Regions from separate parts of the Bradyrhizobium ferriligni genome, predicted to be linked through region 2. Evidence: predicted binding sites of a transcription regulator. Region 2 holds the regulator's gene; the other holds the start of a gene.
The links. The regulator HrcA, encoded in region 2, represses chaperone genes, less so after heat shock. The targets are predictions, from matches to a motif close to GTTAGCACTCNCNNNNNGNGAGTGCTAAC.
Positions count from the first base shown of each region.

Region 1 (4,924 bases), on a different contig from region 2:
GAGCCCTTGAGCGCGCTATCCAGGTTGCAGCCTCTTATGCAAGCCATCGCCGACTAGGTAAGCTGCGGATGATTGAGAACAGCTATATCGAACAGTTATTTGGGCAGATGGTACTCCGGCGCGAAGTAGTGAAGGCAATGCTGGATGCCTCCTGCCGACTTGTCTCAGCGCAGGGCGCGCCTAACATCCACCTTGCATCGGCAACGAAGGTTTTGTCGTCGGAGTGGTGCGGCCTCGTCGCTGATCAATGTGTCCAACTGTTGGGTGGCCGTGGATACGATGAGGGAACGCCTGTCGCTAAAATCTATCGAGACGCCCGCATTCTCCGTATCTTCGAAGGTCCGACCGAGACGCTCCTATCACATCTCGGCCGCTGCCTTCTCTCTAGAGCCACACGTGACGAAATAGCCGATCTTTTTCTGTCTCTTGGTGCGGCGCCAGTCCATGCTGCTGCAATTGAGGAACTCTCTGGGCTCAACGAGACAGACGGTGCGGTGCTAATCTATGCGGGCTGGCTCACCACACTAGGACTGGCACAAGCTGTCATGTCTGCTGGTTGCTCCTCCGCCTCAGATTGTGCCGCAGCCGCCGCTGACCTGGTCAGTTCCGAATTCGCAACTCTTCGCACTCGCGCGCCGGCGCGCCTATGTTTTGAAGGCCGCATTCGCGCTAGTCGGACTCTGAATGCCTTTCTTCAAAACGCAGCTTCTTCCATCCGCTCCCCTGTCCTCACAGACGATTACCTCAAATTGGAGCAGTATGTTTAATGTCCCGCTAGCAAGCGGAGCGAGGATGTCCATCCTATAGTTGCCGGCGTTGCGAGCACGCCGATTCACGCTCGATCCTCAGCGAGTGCTTGCCACGCCAACAAACCAGTGATCGGGCGGGTCAAGACCGCCTGTCCTCCGAAGGCGGCGGCGAAGAGCGTAGGGACGAAGGAAATTCGCCTTCAAAACGATTGTGAGCGCGAGGGGCGAGATCATTTTGAGAATAAAACCATGCCTTCGCCAGCTTGCAAGCCAGGTTGGCGCACCCGCCATCCACCTGGGGCAGTTCCTCGCGGCACTCGCAGGGATCAACCTGCAATATGGCCTGACCGCCAATCGCGTCGAGCAGATCAAAAACGCTCTTGAGCGCGCCGTAATGTTTTAGCCCAGCGCCGGTCATGACCGTTCCGCGCGCTTCGTTTCGAGAGTTTTTGAATCGTAGAACAAGATACTCTGAACGACAGCGCTGCAGAGTGAGCGCGTTCGATCGAAACAATACGCTTTCGAGAGTATGAAAGACGGCGGCGGCGGGCAGTTTCTTCAGCAAACGGTGCCGTAGCAGCCGCTGCACCCGGCTCAGTCCTACCCGCATGGGGTGCGACCAAATGTCAGGCCCCCCGTATTCCGCGCGGGTGGACATCATGTGACAACGTTGAGAGAGCTATGGTTTGCTGAATTGCGATAGCCTGCACGGACCAGTGGAATACCCCCCTGTCTGCTTCGGAAGGTGCGCATTTGGTCTCCGAAAGCGACCTCGAGCTCGCTCTTGATTTCGTCCGGGCTCGGGCCGCCGGACCGGTCGAGGGCATTTTTGGTCCAGGGTCGATGACCTGGCGGATCGACCGAGAAGCCGTCACCTTTTTGGGAGCCGGTCGCGCCTTGTTGCTTCAGCTGGCGCATCCTTGTGTCGCCGCCGCCGTGGCCGAGCACTCGCGAACCTTCGCGGATCCGATCGGTCGCTTCCATCGAACCTTTGACGTAGTGTTTACGATGGTGTTCGGCTCGCTCGATGCGGCCCTTACCGCTGCCCGGCACCTGCACCACCGCCATACCATGATCGTCGGCCGCCTGCCCGAAGCAATCGGTCCGTTCGCGAGCGGCTCGCCCTACCGCGCCAACGAGGTCGCAGCGTTGCGCTGGGTTCACGCGACCCTCGTCGACACCGCTCTGGCCGTCCACGACCTGATCCTGCCTCCGTTCACGGTCGAAGAGCGCGAGCGCTATTGGGCCGAGAGCCGGCTGTTTGGGGCATTGTTCGGGCTGACGTCGAGCGACTTGCCGGCGGATTGGAACGCGTTCGCCGGCTACACCGCGGCGATGATGCAATCGGATACATTGTCCGTCAGCACCGCCGCGCGCGAGGTGGCCCGACAGATCTTCGCCGGTGGGCGACCATGGTTGCGGCCGCCGCGCTGGTATCAAACGCTGAGTGCCGAGCTGCTACCGGACCGATTGCGCGCCGGCTTCGGATTTGCCTGTGACGAGCGCGACAGGAAGGCCGCAGAGCGTGCCGTTGCACGAATACGTCGCATCTATCCCAAAATACCGACCCAGCTTCGCTACGTCGGCCCCTACCAGGAAGCTCGAGCGCGACTGCAGGGAACGCCGCAGCTGGGCTGGACAACCCGGTGCCTGAACAGGGCATGGATAGGACGCCCTAGGTTGGAAGAGCGCTGGAACAGGTAAAGCTGTCCCGGACAGCCGCGGACGTAGCGGCGATCCTTTTATACCGCGATCGCGGTCCTGCACGACCGGGCCAGGAACTCGAGCTCGGCGGAACGCGGCTGGGTGGGCCGACGCTGCCCCACAGGCCTATGTTGTCACCTCCCGCAACAGAACTGGCCATGCCGGTCGACCGTCGCCGTTTCCGGGTCAACGTTTACGTCGACGGGACGGAGGAACAAGCTGCATTGTTTTGTTAGTTCTTAGTCGAAAGACACGTCCCTGCCGACCACTTGTTCCGGTCGATCGACAGGTTTGTGAACTCCCGCAGCCTCTTAGGCCTCCCCTACGGCCGACGAGCATCGCTTCAAAGAACGCGTCGTTTGCACTTATAAATCGGCCTCCCGGCTGTCGCCTTCGGGTCCCGAGCGGCGGTAGAGACCGCACGCGGAGAAGTCCGGTCCTCTCGCGACAACCGACACGCGAAAGACTTACGCATCAGATTCTATCTTCAACAAAACTTCCCCGGCGATGATTTCGGGGTCTCCAAGATCAAGGTCATGCAGGCTTGCTTGAACGAAATCCAGCACTTTATTGTTCGCAGCATTGGCGCTTTCGCGGTCCTTGAATATCATCACAGCGACACCGACGCCATCGCCCCCATCCAATACGTAATAAGATATGAATCCGGGCGATTCCCTTAGGATCTGACCGATGCCGCTTTTGGCGCGGCGAGCAGCATCCGCAACCGAACGAACCTTGGTGTACTTTCGAATGAAGATGTACATCAGCCACCCATGCGTCTCAGTCCTAACCGGCGCATCAAAGCATATTGGGCCTGTGCTGGACTAGGACCTACTTCCGCGTTGGTGCGTCGATTTAATATGCCCGCAGCCACGTCCGATCTCCCCCAAAACAGCCGCGCCAAAGTGAGGGGCACGGTTCAGACACCAAGGGCGAACAGGCGACATGGGTCGAAGCCCTTGCGCGGGAGTGTCACAGACTTATGTGAGAAGCGGTGAGCACTCGCTCATTGCGACTGCCAATCCAACGATAATCACAAAAGCCAAGGAGGATCGCATGAAATTCCGTCCGCTTCACGACCGCGTCGTGGTCAAGCGTATCGACGCCGAAGAGAAGACTGCTGGTGGCATCATCATTCCGGACAGTGCCAAGGAAAAGCCCTCGCAGGGCGAAGTCATCGCCTTTGGCCCGGGCGGCCGCGATGAAGCTGGCAAGCTGATCCCCATCGACGTCAAGGTCGGCGACCGTGTCCTGTTCGGCAAGTGGTCGGGCACCGAGGTCAAGATCGACGGCGAAGACCTGCCGATCATGAAGGAGAGCGACATCATGGGTGTTCTCACCGACGTCGCCGGCTCCAAGAAGGCGGCCTAACGCTGACCGCCGCAAACGCTCATCCCTGCCTCGCAGGTGAGAGACGAATTTCAATTCAAGGAGGAAAATATGTCAGCTAAAGAGGTCAAACTGGGTGTCGATGCCCGCGATCGCATGCTGCGTGGCGTCGACATCCTCGCCAACGCGGTGAAGGTCACCCTCGGTCCGAAGGGCCGCAACGTGGTGCTCGAGAAGTCGTTCGGCGCGCCCCGCATCACCAAGGACGGCGTTGCCGTCGCCAAGGAGATTGAGCTCGAGGACAAGTTCGAGAACATGGGCGCCCAGATGGTGCGGGAGGTGGCGTCGAAGGCGGCGGATGCTGCCGGCGACGGCACCACCACCGCGACCGTGCTGGCTGCGGCGATCGTCCGTGAAGGCGCTAAATCGGTTGCCGCCGGCATGAACCCGATGGATCTGAAGCGCGGTATCGACCTCGCGGTCGAAGCCGTCGTTGCGGATCTGGAAAAAAACTCCAAGAAGGTGACCTCGAACGAGGAAATCGCCCAGGTCGGGACCATTTCGGCCAACGGCGATGCCGAGATCGGCAAGTTCCTCGCTGACGCCATGAAGAAGGTCGGCAACGAGGGGGTGATCACGGTCGAGGAAGCCAAGTCGCTTGAGACCGAGCTCGACGTCGTCGAGGGCATGCAGTTCGACCGCGGCTACATCTCGCCCTACTTCGTCACCAACGCCGATAAGATGCGCGCTGAGATGGACGACGCCTACGTCTTGATATACGAAAAGAAGCTTTCCTCGCTGAATGAGCTGCTGCCCCTGCTCGAGGCCGTGGTGCAGACCGGCAAGCCGCTGGTCATCGTCGCCGAGGACGTCGAAGGCGAGGCTTTGGCCACGCTGGTCGTCAACCGTCTCCGCGGTGGTCTGAAGGTCGCAGCCGTCAAGGCTCCGGGCTTCGGCGATCGCCGCAAGGCCATGCTGCAGGACATCGCGATCCTGACCGGCGGCCAGGCCATCTCGGAAGACCTCGGCATCAAGCTCGAGAACGTCACGCTGCAGATGCTCGGTCGCGCCAAGAAGGTGATGATCGACAAGGAGAACACCACGATCGTCAACGGCGCCGGCAAGAAGGCCGACATCGACGC
Region 1 covers NZ_JBXEJO010000046.1:77,337-82,260, forward strand. Annotated here, with positions in the region: gene AC1VNY_RS26045 (acyl-CoA dehydrogenase family protein) at 1-767, shown strand, start outside; partial or broken gene AC1VNY_RS26050 (DUF932 domain-containing protein) at 1,009-1,122, shown strand; gene AC1VNY_RS26055 (oxygenase MpaB family protein) at 1,503-2,453, shown strand; gene AC1VNY_RS26060 (hypothetical protein) at 2,921-3,217, opposite strand; gene AC1VNY_RS26065 (co-chaperone GroES) at 3,510-3,824, shown strand; partial or broken gene groEL (chaperonin GroEL) at 3,894-4,924, shown strand, end outside.
Region 1: AC1VNY_RS26065 (co-chaperone GroES) is a predicted target of HrcA. The motif match lies at 3,448-3,476, and genes of this name have one in related genera.

Region 2 (4,924 bases):
GGCGTGATTGGAGATCTCGTAGGCTGGCAATCCCTCGCGGGCGCAGACCTCCTGCGTCACGTCGTAGAGCGCGCGCGCGGTCGCTTCATCCGGCGTCTGCAATTTGCCGGCGGCATGCAGCCCGAAGAACGGCGTGCCTTCCTCGATCGTGAGCTGATAGAGCGACAGATGCTCGGCCGCTTCCGAGATCGCCTGCTTCAGTTCATCGGCCCACATCCGCGGCGTCTGGTCGGGACGGGCATAGATCAGATCGAACGAGTAGCGGTCGAATGCGCTTCGCGCGATCGCGACCGCGTCGAGCGCCTCGCGCGCGGTGTGCAGGCGGCCCAGTGCCTTCAGCGAAGCATCATCCAGCGCCTGCACGCCGAGCGAGACGCGGTTGACGCCGGCTGCGCGATAGCCGCGAAAGCGCGTCGCCTCGACGCTGGTCGGATTGGCCTCGAGCGTGACCTCGACATCGCGCGAGACCTGCCAGTGCTTGCCGATGGCATCGAGCACGGCACCGACGGTCTGCGGCTGCATCAAGGAAGGCGTGCCGCCGCCGAGGAAGATCGAGGACACCTGCCGCCCCGGCACGCGCGTGGCCGTCGTCTCGATCTCGCGGGCGAACGCGCGCACGAAGCGCTCCTCGTCGACGGGCGCATGCCGCACGTGGCTGTTGAAATCACAATACGGGCATTTCGACAGGCAGAACGGCCAGTGCACGTAGACGCCGAAGGCTTCTCGGTCAGCGTGGCTCAAGGCAGATCTCCGCGAGCTTCACGAAGGCGCGGGCGCGATGCGACAGGCCGAGCCCGAGCGGCGGCAGGCCGTGCTTCTCGATGCTGGTCATCTCGCCGAAGGTCCGTGTGTAGCCGTCGGGCAGGAACGCCGGATCATAGCCGAATCCGGCGGTGCCGCGCGGCGGCCAGACCAGGGTTCCATCGACGCGGGCCTCGACCTCCTCGAGATGATCGTCCGGCCAGGCCACGCACAACGCCGATACGAAGTGCGCCTTGCGCCGGTCCGGTGCGGTGGCGCCGCGTTCCTGCAGCAGCCGTTCGATCCGCGTCATCGCCGCCATGAAGTCCTTGCCCTCGCCGGCCCAACGCGCCGAGTAGATCCCGGGCGCGCCGTCGAGCGCGTCGACCACGATGCCGGAATCGTCGGCGAAGGCGGGCAGTCCGGTCGCCTTCGCTGCCGCGATCGCCTTGATCGCCGCGTTGGCACGAAAACTGTCGCCGGTCTCCTCGGGCTCGGCGAGGTCAAGCTCGCCGGCCGACACCACCTCCACGCCGTGCGGCGCCAGCAGTTCCCGCATCTCGGCAAGCTTGCCGGGATTATGGGTGGCGATGACGAGCCTTCCGGTGATTCGGCGGTGCATGACCAATCTGACTACGCCACCGCGATCTTTTGCAAGTCGACCAGACGCGCGACACCTTTGCGCGCCAGCGCCATCAGCGCCAGGAACTCGCCTTCCGAGAACGGCGTCTTCTCGGCGGTGCCCTGCACCTCGATGATCCGGCCGTCACCGGTCATGACGAAATTGGCGTCGGTGTCGGCTTCGGAATCCTCGGCATAGTCGAGATCGAGCACCGGCGTGCCCTGGTAGATGCCGCAGGAGATCGCCGCCACGTTGTCGCGCAACACATTGGTCTTCAGCATGTTGCGGGTCTTCATCCAGTTGATGCAGTCGGCCAGCGCCACCCAGGCACCGGTGATCGAGGCGGTGCGGGTGCCGCCGTCGGCCTGGATGACGTCGCAATCGACCGTGATCTGGCGCTCGCCGAGCGCCTCGAGATCGACGGCCGCGCGCAGCGAGCGGCCGATCAGCCGCTGGATCTCGACCGTCCGGCCGCCCTGCTTGCCGGCCGAGGCCTCGCGGCGGGTGCGTTCCAGGGTGGCACGCGGCAGCATGCCGTATTCGGCGGTGACCCAGCCGCGGCCCTGGCCCTTCAGCCACGGCGGCAACCGCTCTTCCAGCGTGGCGGTCACCAGCACATGGGTGTCGCCGAACTTCACCATGCAGGAACCCTCGGCATATTTGACGACGCCGCGTTCCAGCGACACGGGACGCAGTTCATCGGGTGCACGGCGGCTTGGCCGCATGAAATCCTCCAGAAATCCGAGAAAATTGGCTGGCCGTGCTTGTAGGAGGGGGAAGGGGCAGCGGCAAGGGTTTTCGGCCCCGGTATGGTCCGGTACCACGGGGCCGAATGCATGCTTGTCATCGGCCTCCCGGATCGACAAATTATGCAGTAATTGTGAGGGACTGGAGTGTGACTCACCACGATCCGATTGGCCTGATCGCGCCGCATGCCGGGCTCGCCCAGCTCAACGAGCGTTCGCGCGACATTTTTCGTCAAATCGTCGAAAGCTATCTTGCGACCGGCGAGCCGGTCGGTTCGCGCAACATTTCGCGCCTGATCGCATTACCGCTGTCACCGGCCTCGGTCCGCAATGTGATGTCGGATCTCGAGCAGCTCGGTCTGATCTATGCGCCGCATACATCCGCCGGACGGTTACCGACCGAACTCGGGCTGCGCTTCTTCGTCGATGCGCTGATGCAGGTCGGTGACCTCACCGAGGCCGAGCGTCAATCGATCCAGACCCAGCTTGCTGCCGTCGGCCGCGCGCAATCCGTCGAGGCCGCGCTTGGCGAAGCCCTGACGCGGCTGTCGGGGCTGACCCGTGCCGCGGCGGTGGTGTTGACGCAAAAGTCGAATGCGCGGCTGAAGCACATCGAGTTCGTGCGGCTGGAGCCGGAGAAGGCGCTGGTCGTGCTGGTCGGCGAAGACGGCCAGGTCGAAAACCGCGTGCTGGCGCTGCCGCCGGGTGTTCCATCCTCGGCCCTGACCGAAGCGACCAACTTCCTCAACGCGCGGATCCGCGGCCGGACGCTGGCTGAAGCGCGGCTCGAGCTCGAGACGGCATTGACGCAAAACCGCGCCGAGCTCGATCAGCTCACGCAAAAGGTGGTCGCGGCGGGCATCGCGAGCTGGTCCGGCGGCGAGAACGAGGACCGCCAGCTGATCGTGCGCGGTCACGCCAATCTGCTCGAGGACCTGCATGCGCTCGACGATCTCGAGCGCATCAAGTCGCTGTTCGACGATCTCGAAACCAAGCGCGGCGTGATCGATCTGCTCGGCCGCGCCGAACGCGGCGAGGGCGTGCGGATCTTCATCGGCTCGGAGAACAAGCTGTTCTCGCTGTCGGGTTCCTCGACCATCATCGCGCCCTACGGCGACGCCCAGGGGCGGATCGTGGGCGTCCTCGGCGTGATTGGACCGACGCGGCTGAACTATGCGCGGGTGATACCGACGGTGGACTATGCCGCTCGCATCGTCAGCAAGATGCTCGGCGGCTGACCGGAGGGCGATTTCGCTTTCATTTGACGGGTTTTCTTCACCCAAGCCGGAGATGCCAGTTCCCGAAACCGGTATGTTGCGCTTGATTTTCGCCGCCCAAAGCACGATATCCCGGCAAGCAATCCCCAAGATTTGAACCGACGCGAGTTTTCGAGAAGGCAAGCCATGACCGATCCGAACCGGGCCAATGACAACACCGAGAATTCGGCGCCGACGGGTGAGCCCGTGGTCTCGAAGCCCTACATCATGCCTGACGAGCCCGAGGCCGGATCGGCGGAGGCGCTGGCCAAGGAACTCGCCGAGGCGCGCGACCGGACACTGCGCACGCTGGCCGAGATGGAGAATCTCCGCCAGCGCACCCGCCGCGAGGTCGCCGACGCCAAGACCTACGGCATCACCGGCTTTGCTCGCGACGTGCTCGATATCGCCGACAACCTGCAGCGCGCGCTCGATGCGGTGCCGGCCGAGACCAAGGAAGCCGCCGATCCCGGCCTGAAGGCGCTGATCGAAGGCGTCGAGCTGACCGAACGTTCGCTGCTCAACGCGCTGGAGAAGAACGGCGTCAAGAAGTTCGACCCGATCGGCGAGAAGTTCGATCCGAACTTCCAGCAGGCGATGTTCGAGGTGCCTGATCCGTCGGTGCCGTCGGGCACCGTGGTGCAGGTCGTGCAGGCCGGTTACATGATCGGCGAGCGCATCCTGCGTCCGGCACTGGTCGGCGTCTCCAAGGGCGGCGCCAAGGCCGTCCCGACGGCCGACATCACCGCCTGATCCGTCCAACCCCGGCTGCCCGTTTGTGAGCTCGCGGATTGCGCGGGCTCACGGTCGCGGCTTCTCGTGTGCCTTCGGCCAATAGGTGCCGAAGCTCCAGAGATTTCCTTCCGGATCGCGGCAGGCGAAGTCGCGGCTGCCATAGTCGGTGTCTCGCAGTTCCATCTCCATCTTTGCGCCGCTGGCCTTGACCTTCGCGTGCAGCGCGTCGGGATCGTCGACGGCGATATAGATCGAGTCCGTGCGGCGGTTGTCGAGGTCGCCGACCAGCCTGCCATATGCGTCGTCGCGGCTCTGGCCCAGCATCAGCATCGAGGAACCATAGGCGAGCTCGGCGTGATGGATCACGCCGCCATCGCGGTAGACGACGTGTTCGGTGAACCCAAGCACCGTCGTGAGCCAATTGGTCATCGCCTCGGCGTCCTTGCAGCGCAGGGTCGGATAGATGCGGGGCGGTTCGATGTCGTGCGTCATGGTCGCTCACCTCCTTGGCTGACGGCGCCATCCTGCACGAGGCAACGTGGCGTCGGCTTGAAGGTTTGTTACCAGTCCGCCAGCCCATCGTCGGCGTGAACCAGCCGGCGGTCGGTCAGCGCCTGGCGGCGCGCCCAGGCGGTTGGCGGTTCGCCCGCGAACTCGACGAACTCGCGGGCGAGATGGGCCTGGTCGGCATAGCCGCTTTCCGCCGCGATCCCCGCCCAGCCAAGCGCGGCGCCGCTTTGTGCCAGCCGGCTCGCCCGGTGAAACCGCATCATGCGCGCCAGCGATTTGGGGGCGAGGCCGAGCTCGGACCGAAACCGGCCGGC
Region 2 covers NZ_JBXEJO010000017.1:34,135-39,058, reverse strand. Annotated here, with positions in the region: gene hemW (radical SAM family heme chaperone HemW) at 1-741, opposite strand, end outside; gene rdgB (RdgB/HAM1 family non-canonical purine NTP pyrophosphatase) at 728-1,363, opposite strand; gene rph (ribonuclease PH) at 1,375-2,088, opposite strand; gene hrcA (heat-inducible transcriptional repressor HrcA) at 2,259-3,347, shown strand; gene grpE (nucleotide exchange factor GrpE) at 3,513-4,118, shown strand; gene AC1VNY_RS12360 (VOC family protein) at 4,167-4,592, opposite strand; gene AC1VNY_RS12355 (helix-turn-helix domain-containing protein) at 4,661-4,924, opposite strand, start outside.